One region of the Bacillus sp. FDAARGOS_235 genome, then DNA from elsewhere that is predicted to be linked to it. Evidence: riboswitches for the same ligand, from Rfam matches in the RefSeq annotation. Region 1 holds a riboswitch; each other region holds the start of a gene.
The links. Region 1 has a riboswitch for S-adenosylmethionine ahead of mtnK (S-methyl-5-thioribose kinase). Riboswitches for the same ligand answer to the same signal wherever they lie in the genome.
Positions count from the first base shown of each region.

Region 1 (4,220 bases):
ACGTAAAATGGAATTTCGAAATACTTTGCTAATATAGCTAAATTCATTGTTCCGATTTTATTTGCCGTATCTCCATTTGCGACAATTCGATCTGCCCCTACGATAATTGCATCAATTTCTTTCGTACGAATTGCATGAGCTGCCGTATTATCTGTAATAAGCGTCACATCAATACCCGCTTGCTTTAACTCCCATGTCGTTAAACGGCCACCTTGTAAAACCGGTCTCGTTTCACATGCATACGCATGTAAGTGTACACCTTTTTCTTTCCCGATATAAAACGGCGCTAATGCAGTACCATACCTTGCAGTTGCAATACTTCCAGCATTACAAATTGTTAAAATGTTATCACCGTCTGTAAAGCATGTTAACGCATGTTCCCCAATACTCCGGCATACCTCTTCATCTTCCTGCTGAATGCGAAGCGCTTCTTCTTCTAATGTTTTTTGCGCTTCTTTTATTGTAATAATCTCTCGAATAGATTCTCTCATACGATCAATTGCCCAAAACAAATTCACTGCCGTCGGTCGTGATGTCCCTAAATAGTTACAATCTCTATTAAATATCTTCTGAAATTCTTCAATATGTATCGTGTTATATTTTTTTGATGCAAGCGCCAAACCAAATGCTGCTACAATTCCAATTGCGGGTGCTCCGCGTACTTCTAGCATTACAATACTTTTCCATACCTCTTCAATAGTCGTCAACGTTTTATATTCTGTACTATACGGCAACTTTGTTTGATTTAATACCGCAATTGCATCACCTTTCCAACTTACAGACCTCGGAACAGTTACAAATGTACTCATGCTTTTATGCCTCCTGAAACTGTCTGTTGAAATAATGTTCGAAACAGTTGAATATCAGCACACTTAGATTCATATTTTATTAGTTCTTTTCCTAAGTACAGCGCTTGCTTCTTAGCTTGAATTCTTCTTTCTTTATTTGCTATTTCATCTAAATCCGCTACATGAGCTAAACCAATTGTTCTACGAATCAGTTCACATCCGGCAAATCCGACGGCATCAGTAAAGATATTTTGCAAAATAATTGGTAACCATTGTTTTTCTTTCGTATATGCTTCTACCCCTTCTCCAATCCATAACTTCGTAAAAGTTTCTACAAAATAACTCCATGTCTTTTCTATATGGAAAAATAGTACACTTCTCTTTTCTTCTTCTCTCGATAAAGCATTTAATAATAGATTTGCGATAAATTGACCGATATCAAAGCCAAATGGACCGTACGTTGCAAATTCTGGATCAATCACTTTCGTTTCAGAAGGTGATGAAAAAATACTACCAGTATGTAAATCACCATGAATAAGCGCTTCTTTTCTCGTTAAAAACTTATATTTATATTGTGCTACTTTTAGTTTTAAAATTTTGTCACTCCAAAGTTCATCAATCACTGACTGTAAATCTGACTCATAATCATTCGTATCGTAATGTCCAAACGGATCCGTAAAAACTAAATCTTCTGTAATTTTACTAAGGTCTGGATTTACAAATGTACCTTCTAGCATCCTTTTCTCTTCTGACTGTAAACCGAAATCTGAAGTATAAAATAAAACATGTGCTAGAAAACGACCGATATGCTGGGATAAAAGTGGATATCCTTCTCCATCTATTAATCCTTTTCTTGTAATTGTTAGTCTTGATAAGTCTTCTATTACTGTAACTGCTAACTCTTCATCATGACTGTACACTACCGGAACATAATCTGGTACATACTTCGCGAAAATTTGTAATGCCTTGCTTTCAATCGTCGCTCTTTTTATAGACAACGGCCAGCTCTCACCAACTACTTTCGCATATGGAAGTGCTTGTTTTATTATAATTGATCTCTCTCCATCAACTAATTTGAACACGTAATTTAAATTTCCATCTCCTATTTCATGACAAACTACATTCGCCTTCTTGTCAAAATATCCATGTTCTTTCGCATATTGTACAGCTGTTACTTCTGTTAATGAATAATATCCCATCGTCTTTTCCTCCTTTTTAAATTCAGAGGTTTTTCTAACGCAGAAAAACCTCTTTCCACTAAGAAAGAGGTTTGAAGTTTATCTTCTCCCCTCTTATCTGCCAGAAATTTTACTTTCTGCTGGAATTAGCACCGTGCCTTTTGGCGTCATAAACGCCCCATTTCACAATGGTATTACGGTCGGTTGCTGGGCTTCATCGGGCCAAATCCCTCCACCTGCTCTTGATAAGAGTTATATAATTTTTTAGAATTTTTAACTTTATGTTGAAGACTATACCAAGAATAAAAATCACTTGTCAATATTTTATTTGTATAGTTCTGGACGGCGATCTGCAAAAACTGGAATTCCTTTACGTACCTCTTTAATCTTTTCGAATGTAAGTTCTCCAAATAAAATGGATTCCTCTTTATTTGCCTCTACCACGACTTCACCCCAAGGATCCACAATTAGAGAATGACCTGCAAACTCATTATTCGGATCCTTTCCTGACCTATTGCATGCAACAACATAACATTGATTTTCAACTGCTCTTGCTTGCAATAGCAAACGCCAATGTGCTAAACGAACTAATGGCCATTCTGCTACAACGAAGAAAACTTTTGCCCCTTTAGCAGTATGAACGCGCATCCATTCTGGAAAACGAATATCATAGCAAATTGTGCCAGCGCACTCGATATCATCTAGTTTAAATTCACCTGTTTTATTACCCGCCATTAAATATTTGTGTTCATCCATAAGCTGAAATAAATGTACTTTACTATATTCATTGACTAGATCTCCTTCGTTGTTTACGACATACATTGTATTGGTAACCCCTTGCTCTGTTTGCTTTGCTATAGAACCACCAACAATATGTACACCATATTGCTTCGACCATTCTTTCAACCTTTCTTTCGTTTCTAATCCATCTCTATCTGCAATTTCAGAAAGCCTCGTTAAATCATATCCTGTTGTCCATAGTTCTGGTAAGACGATAACATCTGGTCTTTCCTTCATCGCTTCGCTTATTTTGTTTTTAGCGTTCTCCATATTTTTTTCTACATCTCCAAATACAATATCCATTTGAATACATGCGACTTTCATTTTTTCAGCCCCATTCTTAATTTTCTCTTTACAAAATACTGGAAAGATTATATCATTTGTCACTAGAATTGTAACAACTTTCAAAAGAGGTGGAAAGTATGAAATTATTTCAACCTTCTGAGATAGTAACATCATTGCCAACACAATTTTTCGCTTCACTTGTTGCAAAAGTTAACAAAGTCGTTGCGGCTGGTCACGATGTTATTAATCTAGGTCAAGGTAATCCAGATCAACCAACACCGCAGCATATCGTAAAAGCTTTACAACATGCTGCAGAAAAGACCATTCATCATAAATATCCGCCATTTCGCGGACACGAAAGCTTAAAAGAAGCCGTGGCAACATTCTATCAACGTGAATATGATGTAGTAGTAAATCCAAAAACTGAAGTTGCTATTTTGTTTGGTGGAAAAGCTGGATTAGTAGAATTACCAATGTGTTTTACCAATCCTGGTGATACGATTCTCGTTCCCGATCCAGGCTATCCAGATTATTTATCCGGAGTTGCTTTAGCAAAAGCACAATTTGAAACAATGCCGCTTATTGCCGAAAATAAATTTTTACCAGATTATACAAAAATTGATGACGCTATTGCGAAACAAGCAAAGTTAATGTTTTTAAACTATCCAAACAATCCTACTGGTGCTACTGTATCAAAAGATTTCTTTGATGAAACCATTCATTTTGCTAATAAACATAATATATTAGTCGTTCACGATTTTGCTTACGGTGCGATCGGATTTGATGGTCAAAAACCGGTTAGTTTCTTGCAAGCAGACGGTGCAAAAGATATAGGAATTGAAATTTACACATTATCCAAAACTTTCAATATGGCTGGATGGCGTATTGCTTTTGCCATAGGGAATGAAAGTGTCATCGAAACAATTAACCTATTGCAAGATCATATGTATGTTAGTATTTTTGGTGCAGTTCAAGACGCTGCCCGCGAAGCGCTATTAAGTTCACAATCTTGCGTCGTAGATCTTGTAAATAGTTACGAATCTCGAAGAAATGCTCTTATTTCAGCTTGTCACTCTATCGGTTGGAATGTAGACATCCCAACCGGATCCTTCTTTGCATGGCTTCCTGTACCAGAAGGCTATACATCTGAGCAATTTTCTGATATTTTGCTAGAAAAAGCACACGTTGC
Region 1 covers NZ_CP020437.2:4,261,332-4,265,551, reverse strand. The annotation lists gene mtnA (S-methyl-5-thioribose-1-phosphate isomerase) at 1-809, opposite strand, end outside; gene mtnK (S-methyl-5-thioribose kinase) at 806-1,987, opposite strand; SAM riboswitch class I at 2,078-2,218, opposite strand; gene A6J74_RS24375 (carbon-nitrogen family hydrolase) at 2,291-3,154, opposite strand; gene A6J74_RS24370 (pyridoxal phosphate-dependent aminotransferase) at 3,169-4,220, shown strand, end outside.

Region 2 (4,220 bases), 890 kb from region 1:
AATCGGTACTTGTGTTAGCTCATAGTAATGCGGCAGTGGACGTATTAATGAGTGAAGTAACGAAGCAAATTGAAAAGAAAAAGAAATGGACGCCTGGCGAAATTGTTCGTTACGGTTATAGTCAACATGAACATATACGAAATCATGAAACGTTACTTGCGTCGAAGTTAGTTGAAACGACGAACGGATCATGGGGTGAGGAAAGACTCTACTTAGAAGAAACACGCCAAGAACTTCGTGAAAAAATTTTATCGTATAAAGCAACATCTGCTGATAAGAAGCGTATACAAGAGATTGAAAGTGATCTTCGAAAGCAAAAAGCGAAAATTAAAGAAGTAGAAAAAGAATATATTGAAAATGCGAAAGTAATTGGTGCGACTTTATCAAAATGTGCAATTGATTCACTTATTTATGAGCGTACATTTGATTTAGTTGTCGTAGATGAAGTGAGTATGGCGTTCGTTCCGCAAATCGCATTAGCTGCTTCACTCGGAAAACGTATCGTCGTTTGTGGTGACTTTTTACAGTTACCTCCGATTGCGATGGCGAACCATGAACTCGTTCGCAAATGGCTCGGCGAAGATATGTTTTATCATGCCGGCATTGTTGATTCTGTAAATAAATCAGAAGCACATCCCAACCTTTTTATGTTGCAGGAACAAAGACGTATGCATGCGGACATATCGAAGTTTACGAATTCATTTATTTATAAAAATAGAGTATACGATCATCCGTCTGTTTCAGAGCGTAAAGAACTGGCACAGTTACAGCCGTTCGCAAATGAGGCGAGTGTTTTATTTGATACGAGTTTAATGGGAGCATTTTCGTTAAAAGATGCTGCTTCGGGTTCTCGTTTTAATATTATGTCTGGTTTAGTAGCGATGCAAATGATGTTAATCGGACTGCTAGATGGTGTGCAATCTATCGGTGTGGTTACGCCTTACAGGGCGCAGTCACGCTTTTTATCAACATGTATCAGGGAAATGTTGCAGAGAACGAAATATCAAAACATACCAGTATTAGCGGCGACAGTTCATAAGTTTCAAGGTTCTGAAAGAGATATGATGATCTTTGATACAGTTGATAGTTATCCACAAGAACGACCTGGTGTGTTATTCTTTGACCATAAAAACCATCGCCTCGTCAATGTAGCAGTAACGAGAGCGAGAGGGAAGTTCATTCAATTATCGGATTGCCATTATATGCGTAAAAATCTTTCTAGAAAACAAGCGTTATCACAATTAACAGCTCATATAGAACGTCACGGGGATGTGTATGATCGCACGACATCCAGACAATTATGGGAGCGGAAAATATCGAAACGATTACGCTGGTTTATGGAAATGAATCTGGAGGAAACGAAAGGGCTATTAAAAGATATTTTAGCCGCAAAACGAAAAATCATTATTTCACTTCCAAGTACGAAGCAAGTAGATAAACGAGTATGGCAAGCGTTAATGCGTACAAATGCACAAATAACGGTTTATAGTGATGGACCAGTTCCATTAAAAAACATAAAGTTACAAAGACAAAATAAAGCATTCCCATTTGTATTAATCGATGATGAAATCTTTTGGGCAGGGGCACCTCTCACATCTCAAATGATGTTTGAAGGTAGTACGGAATTTCCGTACATATGTGCAAGACTACAAGCACCTGAGACAATTGGTGTATTAAAAGGATTTTTAGATATTCGGTAAATTCGGATAGGAATTCCTTGACTTTTACTTGGAATGAACTTAGAATGAAAATAATTTAATACAATTTTATGAAAATTCTTATCACGAGAGGTTGAGGGACTGGCCCTATGACACCTCGGCAGCGGATTCTTTACGAATACTGTGCCAATTCCAGCAAGGTAACTTGAAAGATAAGAAAGAAGCTCATTTTGACTGTATATACAGAAGCCTCTTTCTATCTTTTAGAAAGAGGCTTTTTTACGTGAAAATAAAAGGAGGAAGAAAAATGGGAGCGACAGGAGTAACGTCACAAAGAAAAACAATTGAAGAGAGCATAGAAAGAAATAAGGAAAAGTACATAAAAACAAGTCATGATATTCATGCGAATCCAGAGATTGGTAATCAAGAATTTTATGCATCAAGAACGTTAAGTTTATTACTAGGTAGTGCTGGTTTTCAGCTGCAGCATAATATAGCTGGGCATGAAACAGGTTTTATCGCACGAAAAAGTTCAGGAAAACAAGGACCAGTTATCGCATTTTTAGCGGAATATGATGCTTTACCAGGACTCGGTCATGCGTGTGGTCATAATTTAATTGGCACAATTAGCGTTGCAGCAGCAATCGCATTATCAGAAACGCTTGAAGAAATCGGCGGAGAAGTTGTCGTGTTTGGAACACCAGCAGAAGAGGGCGGGCCTAATGGTAGCGCAAAGTCGAGTTATGTAAAAGCTGGGTTATTTAAAAACATTGATGCGGCGCTTATGATTCATCCGAGCGGAAAGACAGCGACGACGAGCCCTTCACTAGCAGTCGATCCACTTGATTTTCATTTTTACGGAAAAACAGCTCATGCCGCAGCTTCACCTGAAGAAGGGATTAACGCATTAGATGCGGTGATTCAGCTTTACAATAGTATTAATGCACTTCGCCAACAACTTCCTTCAGACGTGAAAATTCATGGCGTCATTACAGAAGGCGGAAAAGCACCTAACATTATTCCTGACTACGCCGCAGCAAGGTTCTTCATCCGTGCAGCTACGCGAAAAAGATGTGCGGAAGTAACAGAAAAAGTAAGAAATATAGCACAAGGAGCAGCGTTAGCAACAGGTGCAAAAGTAAAAATTCATCAATTCCAAAATGAAATCGATGAACTACTCGTAACAAAAACATATAACGACATCGTAGCGGAAGAACTAGAACTACTAGGTGAAGAAGTAAATCGTAAAGAAAGAATCGGCATCGGCTCAACCGACGCCGGAAACGTCAGCCAAGTCGTACCGACCATTCACCCGTACATTAAAATAGGTCCAGATGACTTAATTGCGCATACGAATGAATTTAGAGAAGCAGCCCGTTCAGAATTAGGAGACAAAGCGTTAATTACATCGGCAAAAGCATTAGCAAATACGGCGTATCGATTAATTACGGAAGAAGGGTTGTTAGAGAAGGTGAAGGAAGAGTTTAGAGAGGCGCAGAGGAATCAGGGATAAGGGGATTAAGGTGCTCTTTTCGAATAGCAATCTAATTAATAAGTAGAGATATAAAAAAAGAACATTGAAATATCAATGTTCTTTTTTGTTTACTAATCATTGATTTTGTTGGTTTTTCTCATAAAGGAAAAACTTTTACTGTTAGCGGGAGATAATACGTATCCCTTTATCAGAACGACAATTTCTCCTCAAACTCACTCTTTAAAACAATTAAAGGAGATGATAATCCGAATTGCATTAACGAGTCTAAAAATGTAGCGAGAGAATCCATCGAATCGCTCATGACCTTCATCATATAATTAAATTCCCCGCTAATTCGGTATAAATCTGTTACTTCAGGAGCGGCATTACAATATTGGATAAAATCAGAGCATTGGCTCGTTTTAAACATGATGAATGCTTGAATGTTTTTATTAATTTTGGAAGGCTCAAATTTTGTTCGGTAAGCTGCGATAACTCCTTGATCTTCAAGTTTATTCATACGTTCCTTTACAGCAGGCTGTGTCATGGATATAATCCGTCCTATTTCTGAAACAGAAATTCTTGCATTTTCATACAACAAGTTCATAATTTTATGGTCAATTTCATCCAGTTTTACTGCGTTTTGCATTGTGTAGCCTCCTTATTTTGTTTTTTTTAGTGAATCACAAATTATAACTATAATATCATAAGTGAATGAACTAAATTACCTATAAATCTATATTTAAAATGATTGGTGTTTGCATGAAAATATAAGTATAGGTTTTTATCAAACGGAAATTTAGGAAGGATGGAAAAAATGAAGAATCTTGATGGGAAAGTAGCGTTAGTAACAGGAGCGAGTCGCGGCATTGGCCGTGCCATTGCAATGAGATTGGCGAAAGATGGTGCATTAGTTGCGATTCACTACGGCCGAAATAAAACAGCTGCAGATGAAACGATTAGTGAGATTGAATCTAATGGAGGAAAAGCGTTCTTAATTGAAGCTGAGTTCAATTCAATGGATGGTGTCAAAAAGCTAGTAGAACAATTAAAAAATGAATTACAAATAAGAGTTGGTACATCAGAGA
Region 2 covers NZ_CP020437.2:5,149,572-5,153,791, forward strand. The annotation lists gene A6J74_RS28955 (AAA domain-containing protein) at 1-1,700, shown strand, start outside; SAM riboswitch class I at 1,776-1,877, shown strand; gene A6J74_RS28960 (M20 family metallopeptidase) at 1,966-3,171, shown strand; gene A6J74_RS28965 (Lrp/AsnC family transcriptional regulator) at 3,341-3,781, opposite strand; gene A6J74_RS28970 (SDR family oxidoreductase) at 3,950-4,220, shown strand, end outside.
Region 2: it holds a riboswitch for S-adenosylmethionine, as region 1 does, so the genes downstream of both, A6J74_RS28960 (M20 family metallopeptidase) here and mtnK (S-methyl-5-thioribose kinase) in region 1, are expected to answer to the same signal.

Region 3 (4,220 bases), 1.4 Mb from region 1:
CAAGTTCCAGGCATAGTTTCCTCTCCTATATTTTTAATTCCACCAGAAGTATTGGAAACCTTACCTTTTCATCCAAATGCAGAAAAACAATTCCAACCCGATGAACTCTCTGAAAAATTACTGTATCAAATGGAACATGAATTTGGAGTAAAGCCCAAAAATCATCTTCAATTTATGCAAAATAAGGGAGACATTAGTCTCGTGTATACAAGTCGTTATTTTCAACCTAATAGCGATTCGTTCGGAGAAAAGAATGTTTTTATTGGGCCGAGTATGATAAAGCGCAAAACAAATATAAAGTTTCCACTTGAATTGCTTTCAAAAAAGAAAGTTATTTATATTTCAATGGGAACACTTCTTGAAGGGCTCGAACCATTCTTTAATACTTGTATTGATGCTTTTTCAAATTTCGAAGGGATTGTAGTAATGGCGATCGGTGATAGAAATGATATTTCAAAAATTAAGCAAGCTCCAGACAATTTTATTATATCCCCTTACGTACCTCAATCAGAAATATTAAGTGAAGCAAATGTTTTTATTACACATGGTGGAATGAATAGTGTACACGATGCAATTCATTACAATGTCCCATTTGTGATAATACCGCATGATAAAGATCAACCAATGATAGCGCAAAGATTAACTGAACTTGAGGCAGCACATAGATTATTGAAAGAGCATGTTAATGTGCAAACTTTAAAAGAGGCGGTAACAGACGTTCTTTCAAATGAAAAGTATAAACATGGCATTCGAAAACTGAATGAAAGTTTTTTAGGGTGTGGTGGTTCCAAAAGAGCCATTGCAGTTATTGATGCTCTTTTAAATAAATAGTTCGGACAATATACAAGCATAGAGGCTCTACCTTTATGCTTGTATATTATTATCCAGCAAATTGTACAGCAGTATTTGCATGTAAAAAAGCAGTATCAAAAACAGGAACAGTAAGGTCATTTTGGGAAATAAGTAATGGTATTTCAGTACAGCCTAGTAATATACCTTCCGCACCGTTTTGAATTAATGAATTGGTAATTTGTATTAGTTTCTCTCTTGAAGTTTCTGAAATAATGCCTCTACTTAATTCGTTTAATATGACGTGATGGATAAAAGTTCTTTCTTCGTCATTTGGGATAAGTGTCTCAATGTTATATTTTGCTAGTCGTGATGTATAAAAATCTTGTTCCATCGTTTGTTTCGTTCCTAATAGTCCGATACGTTTTATATTCTGTTCTACCATTTCTTTAGCACTTACATCACCGATATGAAGAAGTGGAATTGATATTGCTTGTTCTACTTCCTCAGCAAATAAATGGACTGTATTTGAACACATTAATAAACATTCCGCCCCGGACTTTTCAACCTTTTTAGCAACTGTGACTAATTCGTTTTTTACTTCTTCATATTGATGGTTTTGTAATAAAGTAGTTACTTCTCCAAAATCCATACTATATAAAACGAGCTTCGCATTTTGATCGTATTGAGAGAGTGTTAGCGTATTAATATGTTTATAGTATAGTGATGTAGATTCCCAGCTTAACCCACCAATTAAACCAATTACTTTCATCATACATTCCCCCTTGTAACAATTTCGAATCCATTATTTCATAATTCCGATAAGAATACAATGATTTAAATACACTATTTAATAAAAAATAAAAATAATTAGAAAAGTGTTGAAATTTATCTTTCTTAGTGCCATAATACGAATTACAAATTAATACTTATCCAGAGAGGTGGAGGGAACGGCCCTAAGAAACCTCAGCAACCCCTATGTGCATTCATAGGAAGGTGCTAATTCCGCAGAGGACACGATGTGTTTTTTGAAAGATAAGAGGATTCTTGCACGTGAAAGAAAATGACCTCTTATGTAAGAGGTCATTTTTTGTTGTATAGAAAGGGAGTGTCGATGCATAATTCATTATTAAAATAAATATAGAGTAATGAAAGCTGACTAATTTGAGAGGAGAATTGAAATGAACAAATTATCAACAAAGTTAGTAGTAGCAATCGGAATCGGAGCAGCTTTATATGGGATATTAGGACTTTGGGGATTTACTATTGCACCAAATACATTTATTAAACCTGGATTAGCTATATTAACCATTTTTGGAGCGTTATTTGGTCCAGTAGCAGGACTGTTAATAGGACTTATCGGTCATACCGTAACAGATACGATCTCTGGTGGGGGGATTTGGTGGGGCTGGGTTCTGAGCTCAGGAATTATTGGTTTTGCGATGGGGCTCATTCAAAAAAGAGGTGGGTTTAATGTGAAAAATGGGTCGTTTAGTAAGGGAGATATTTCTTATTTAGCAATTACTGGTTTAGTAGGTATTGTCATTGCTATTATATTTGCTGGGGTATTCGATATTATCGTGATGGGAGAACCGTTTGACAAAATTGTTATACAAGTATTAGGGGCAACCATTGCTGATGTTATTATTTTCTTAGTTCTTGGATTACCGATTACAATTGGCCTAGCAAAATCGAATAAAAAACATACACATTTAAAAATTGAAAAGTAGGGATGTTAACATGCAACCAATTATTTCGTTTGAAGAATTCAGCTTTCAATATAAGCATGCTGCGCAGCCTACTTTGAAAGATATTACATTTCATATCAACCCTGGAGAAAAAGTACTAATTGCTGGACGAAGCGGTTCTGGGAAGTCGACATTAGCTCATTGTATTAATGGGCTAATCCCATTTTCGTATGAAGGGATTAGTGCTGGTAACGTATTAATTGCTGGTAAAGACCCGAGGAAAGGCAGTATTTTTGAACAGAGTAAGCATGTAGGAACAATATTACAAGATCAAGATGCTCAGTTTATTGGCCTTACAGTAGAAGAAGATGTCGCTTTTTATTTAGAAAATGAATGTGTAAATCAAGATGATATGAAAAAGAGTGTTGCAGACTCATTAACAAAGGTAAAGATGCATACTTTTCGTAAACAAAGTCCGCATGAATTATCAGGAGGACAAAAACAAACGGTTTCTCTTGCAGGTCTCTTAACAACAAATGCGGATATATTATTGTTCGATGAACCTTTAGCAAACTTAGATCCGCTAAGCGCCATACATACGATAGAACTTATGAAAGATATACATGCACAAACTAATAAAACAATTGTAATTATTGAACATCGAATAGAAGAAATATTAAAATTGGATTTAGATAAAATGATTTTAATTGATGAAGGTAAAGTCATTACGGTAGGGACTTCGGAAGAAATATTAGCATCAAATATATTGCCTCGTATTGGCTTAAGGGAGCCGATTTATATTGAAGCATTAAAGAGATTACATTTTGATAGTAATAATGCCGTAATATATCCACTGGAAAAAATTCAAAAGGAAAAAATTAGTGGCGTTTTAAAAGAATGGATGGAGAAGCAAGTTTTTTTTAAAGATGCTACTAAAAATAAAGAATTATTAAGAGTAGAGAATTTATCATTTTCCTATCCTAATAGACAAAGAGTATTGAAAAATATAAATTTTTCGATAAGCAAAGGAGAACTTATCGCTCTTTTAGGACACAATGGAGCTGGAAAATCAACATTAGCTCACAGTCTTATTGGTATAAATAAAACAAGTAATGCAGGGATTTTATTAGATGGAGAAAATATTAGTTCTTGGTCTATTCGTAAGCGTGGGGAGATGATCTCTTATGTGATGCAAAATCCAAATCATATGATTACACAACCTACTGTTTTAGAAGAGGTTTCATTCACATTAAAATTAAAAAAGTTTTCTAAGAAAGAAGTTAACTATAGAGCTGAAGAATCATTAAAAATCTGTGGTTTATATCCATTTCGTAATTGGCCAATTCAGGCATTAAGCTATGGGCAGAAAAAGAGATTAACTATCGCATCTGTATTAACAACAAATCCTAAACTTATCATATTAGATGAACCGACGGCTGGACAAGATTATTATCATTATAAACAGTTTATGTCATTTATTAGAAACCTGGCTAAAAAGGGAATATCCTTTATTTTCATAACACACGATATGAATCTAGCATTAGAATATGCAGACCGAGCGGTAGTTCTACATGAGGGAGAAATCATTGCGGATAATACTGCAACTACTGTATTAGGACATAAAGAAACGTTACAAAGAGCCAATCTAAGAGAGAGTTCTTTATTCGAGCTTGTTACATTTAGTGAAATTTCATGTCCAGAAAAGTTTATGGAACTTTATTGCGATGTTAGTAGGAGGGAGGA
Region 3 covers NZ_CP020437.2:362,134-366,353, reverse strand. The annotation lists gene A6J74_RS03520 (macrolide family glycosyltransferase) at 1-831, shown strand, start outside; gene A6J74_RS03515 (aspartate/glutamate racemase family protein) at 881-1,564, opposite strand; SAM riboswitch class I at 1,716-1,831, shown strand; gene A6J74_RS03510 (ECF-type riboflavin transporter substrate-binding protein) at 1,971-2,519, shown strand; gene A6J74_RS03505 (ABC transporter ATP-binding protein) at 2,530-4,220, shown strand, end outside.
Region 3: it holds a riboswitch for S-adenosylmethionine, as region 1 does, so the genes downstream of both, A6J74_RS03510 (ECF-type riboflavin transporter substrate-binding protein) here and mtnK (S-methyl-5-thioribose kinase) in region 1, are expected to answer to the same signal.